One region of the Virgibacillus salinus genome, then DNA from elsewhere that is predicted to be linked to it. Evidence: a T-box and tRNA genes for the amino acid it is inferred to sense, from the RefSeq annotation. Region 1 holds a T-box; the other holds one or more tRNA genes.
What was found. The T-box of region 1 lies ahead of alaS (alanine--tRNA ligase). A T-box ahead of a tRNA ligase gene usually reads a tRNA of that ligase, here a tRNA-Ala.
Positions count from the first base shown of each region.

Region 2: it has a tRNA-Ala gene. The T-box ahead of alaS (alanine--tRNA ligase) is inferred to sense a tRNA for this amino acid. The anticodon was not compared.

Region 1 covers NZ_FNKD01000002.1:235,725-238,143, reverse strand. The annotation lists gene alaS (alanine--tRNA ligase) at 1-953, opposite strand, end outside; T-box leader at 1,150-1,356, opposite strand; gene BLS02_RS07925 (AI-2E family transporter) at 1,421-2,419, opposite strand, start outside.
Region 2 covers NZ_FNKD01000001.1:930,245-932,663, reverse strand. The annotation lists gene motB (flagellar motor protein MotB) at 1-59, opposite strand, end outside; gene motA (flagellar motor stator protein MotA) at 37-837, opposite strand; cyclic di-GMP riboswitch class I at 958-1,042, opposite strand; tRNA gene BLS02_RS04395 (tRNA-Ala) at 1,268-1,340, shown strand; gene BLS02_RS04390 (M14 family metallocarboxypeptidase) at 1,561-2,419, shown strand, end outside.

The DNA.
Region 1 (2,419 bases):
ATTTGCTTAGCAAAACGAATCGCACGACGCAATAGCCTTCTTAACACATATCCTCTGCCCTCGTTTGAGGGAAGTGCATTATCACCTATTGCAAATGTTACTGTTCTGATATGATCTGCAATGACTTTAAATGCTGTATCATGTGCAGTGTTTTTTCCATATACACTCCCGGATAATTCCTCAGTTTTCTTTATTATTGGCATGAACAGGTCTGTTTCAAAATTAGTCGGAACATCTTGAATAACGGAAACCATTCGTTCTAGCCCCATACCGGTATCTATATTTTTCTTAGGTAATGGTGAATAGGTATCGTCCGGGTTATGATTAAATTGAGAAAATACTAAATTCCATATCTCCAGATATCGATCATTTTCACCACCCGGATATAGTTCGGGATCATTTTGATCACTTCCATATTTCTCACCACGGTCATAGAAAATCTCTGTATTTGGTCCACTAGGTCCCTCACCTATGTCCCAAAAGTTCTCTTCAAGACGAATAATACGTTCTTCCGGGATTTTAACATCATGCAGCCAAATATCATATGCTTCATCATCTTCAGGATGGACAGTGACAGCTAATAGATCAGGATCAAAACCAATCCACTTATTACTGGTTAAAAACTCCCATCCCCATTCAATTGCTTCTTTCTTAAAATAATCACCAATAGAGAAATTGCCAAGCATTTCAAAAAAGGTATGATGTCTTGCTGTAAATCCTACGTTTTCAATATCATTTGTCCGAATTGATTTTTGTGCATTAACCATTCTCGGATTATCTGGGATAACCCGTCCATCAAAATACTTTTTTAATGTAGCGACACCACTATTAATCCATAACAAAGTTGGATCCTCTTTTGGTACTAATGATTCACTTGGTTCTATACGGTGTCCTTTTTCGTTAAAGAAATCTAAAAACATTTGTCGTACCTGTGCTGAAGTTAACTGTTTCATACTTTTTCCTCCATTTTTGATTTTATTTTAAGCACTACTTTTACAATTAGAAAAAGAAAAGTTAGCATTCATTAAAGGAATTCTTATGAAAACGCATACCTGTACGTCGGGGTTGGGAGTAGCTGATGCTGAAGTCCAATTATCCACATCACTTTAACTTCTTCCAACAATTAAAAAAATCCCCTCTCTGCATTTATGCAGGGACGAGATATTCGCGGTACCACCCTAATTATGAACGAAATGTTCGTCCATCACTTTGTCATAGTAACGGTATGAGACCGACGGGGATTAACCGTACTCCAGTTTAGCTTTCCATGCCCCTACATTAGGATTTCTTACAGCCCAAAGGAAATCCCTCTCTTAAATTAGAGTATCATGTACTTAGAACCTTCAATGTATTCTCATATAATTATTATAAATAATAATTTACTAGTTAAGCGATATTATAGAAAACTAAAGCAGAAATGTCAATTATATCGTTTAATTGCAATTAAGTGTGTTGTGACTACATTCATTATTGTTAATACTGGTACTGCCAATATCATTCCGAGCACACCACTTAATTGTCCACCTAACAATAAGGCAAAAATGATGGCAATTGGATGTATATTGATACTTTTTCCAACGATATAAGGAGATAATAAGTTTCCTTCAATTAACTGTATGATAAAAATGGTTAATAATACCATTAGTACCAATTTGCCAGAAGCCGCAGCAGTTATAGCTACTGCAGGAACCGCACCGATAATCGGTCCGAAATATGGTATGATATTTGTTAACCCGATGATTATTGCTAACAACAATGCATATTTAACGTCCAGGATATAAAAAGCTGCAAATGTTGTAAATGCTACAAATAGACAAACAAGTAATTGCCCACGAATATACTTTCCTAAGCTTTTATCTACTGCTTGAACTAAATCACCAACTTGAGTTTGATACTTCGATGGAACCCATTTTTTAAAATAGTTTTTTATTTTGACAAAATCCTTCAGAAAATAAAAAACTAATACAGGTATTACAGTGAGGAACACGATCAAATCGAATACTTTCGTAAATCCTCTTACAAGGTTGGTTAGAAGATTCTCAATAAAAGATTCTATATCGTAAATCAGCTCATCCATCTTGTCATGAACTGTTTCCGGCAAAAAGGCAGTGTACTCGTATAAGCTGTACACAAAATTGCGGTACATTTCAATTAAGTGCGGTAATTGCTTATTTAAATCACTTAGCTGATGAATGATAGCAGGGTAAACCCGATAAATTAAATAAGCGGTGCCACCAAAAAATAAGAGATAGATTATTAAGATAGCAATACTTTTAGGTATATTAAAATGATGCATCTTTTTGATGACGGGATAGACGAGATAAGCAATTAGAATAGCAATTAGAAAAGGAGAAAGCAAATACCAAAGAAATGAAAAGAAATCTCCAAAAATAGGGGAAAGTTTTACAAATAGAAATAT
Region 2 (2,419 bases), on a different contig from region 1:
TAAGGAAGCAACCAGGATTCACTCATATGAGTTTCATCATTCTTTTTCTTTCTGCGCATCTGATCCCTCCTGGTCTAACTTCGATAACTCTTTTGGAGATAAATATGAACTTAATTTATCCCGAATCAGCTGTGGGGATTCACCATTTGTTATGGATAAGACACCTTCAATTATGATTTGTTTCATCAGCACCTCTTTTTTTGATTTCTCTTTAAGTTTGTTTGCAAAAGGGTGCCACAATACATAACCAGAAAATATACCAAACAGAGTTGCGATAAAAGCCGAAGAGATAGCATGTCCTAAAGCCTCCATGTCATTCATATCACCTAAAGCAGCGATTAAACCGACAACCGCCCCCAACACACCAAGCGTTGGAGCGTATGTACCAGCCTGTGAAAAGACGGAAACACCTTTCTGATGCCTCTCTTCCATAGCGTCAATTTTTTCTAACATAAGCTCTCTAATAAACTCCGTTGATTGCCCATCAACAGCCAACTGGATGCCTGACGACAAAAAACTGTCATCCACCTGTTCTATTTTAGACTCAAGCGATAGTATTCCTTCTTTCCGAGTAAGCTCTGCCCATTCAGTAAATCTATCAACAGTTTGTTTTACATCGTTCTGCTTATCTTCCTTAAATAGTATTATAAATAGTCTCGGTACCTTTTTAATCGTTTCCATTGGAAAAGCAATACACACAGACGCAGCTGTTCCGAAAAATATAATAATAAAAGCAGCAGGATTAACTAACGCTGCGGGATTAACACCTTTAAGTGTCATACCTATCCCAATAGCTAAAAATCCGATAAAAATGCCAATAATTGATGTCTTATCCATCATTATGTACCTCCTTGAAGATAGGGAATAACTGAGAATTCCCGATTTTCCTATAATTAAAAATAGCCTACCAAAAATGATAGACTTTAATTAGCTTAACTACTAATCTTTTCATCCTTTTTCGGTAACCCGGCGATCATAGTCATAAAACCTTAGACCCGTGGCTCTGCGTCCTTACCTTTCAATAAGTTTGCCGTTATCGCAGGTTATTCAACTTTTTTCTCATCAATCAACCCTTATTTTTATTAGAAGTTTCATACTAACTATATCGTTCAAAATTCCGGAAAGTTGAATATCAAAAGGGAAGAAAAAATATTTCGAAAAATTTAACATGTGTTGTGGCCAGTATGATTGCGCCTTCTGATACTCTAAAATCATCTGATACCTTGAAAAAAATAAAGAAAATGCTTATAATAAAGTCTGACTCAACGGGGCATTAGCTCAGCTGGGAGAGCATCGTGCTGGCAGCGCGAGGGTCAGCGGTTCGAGCCCGCTATGCTCCATCCAACTTAAGTCTTGTGGTATCAAGGGGTAAATAGAAATATCCACTTACATCATGTAAGTGGTTTTTTTGCGTTGTGTGCGAAAAACCCAAAGGTACAAACTATAAAATATATAAATGAAATTTTTATATTATTCTTTACTAATACTTTACTTTGAACCTTTTTTATTAATTTTGAACTGATATAATAAAGACTAACTATTATTATGGAGGGGTGTTTTTTGAGGTATAAACTATTAATAAATATTATATTTTTTATTGTATTAATGGGATTGGTGAGTCAACCTATCTTTACATCTGCTGAAGAGGTGGAAGCATCTAGAGCAGTGTCTATGGATGGAACTCTTCAAGTATATGTCGATAAAGATGTTGAATCAGAAGTATTAATAGAATATGAACTGGGTACTATTATCAATTACCAGAAAGATGAAAATGACGGTAATTGGTTAAATGTAGAAGTAATTATTGGCGAGGAAACAAAGAAAGGATATGTACATAAAGATGACGTTACATTGATCGAACCCGAAACACAAGATCTTCAGGGTGTAGTAATTCCTGATGTCATGAACGTTTATCAAAAGCCAGTTGAGAATTCTATTGTAATGAAATCTATTGAAAAAGGTACATTAGTATCTTATCAAACATTCACTAATGGTTGGTACGAGATAACATTAAATGCTGATGGGAAAGAAACAACAGGTTACATAATCGCAGAAGAAGTAGAAGAGCCACTGAACAATCCAAGCTCTTTCTCTGGAATTGCTTTAAATGATAAAACGCATGTTTACTCCAAAGCTTCTAAGGACTCTGTGTCGCTGAAGAGTTATCCAAAAGGAAAACTTTTATATTATCAAGCTTTTATTAGTGGTTGGTATAAAGCTATTGTGTACGTGGATGGTCAACCGCATACAGGCTACATATCTCATGATGATGTGGAAGAACCTGTTCAGAACCAGCAAAGTTTGTCAGGAATAGCTTCAAACAGTCAGACTAATATCTATTCCTTTGCAAGCAAGAATAGTGAAATACTAAAAAGTTATCCAAAAGGTGACATATTATATTATAAGACATTTCTGAGTA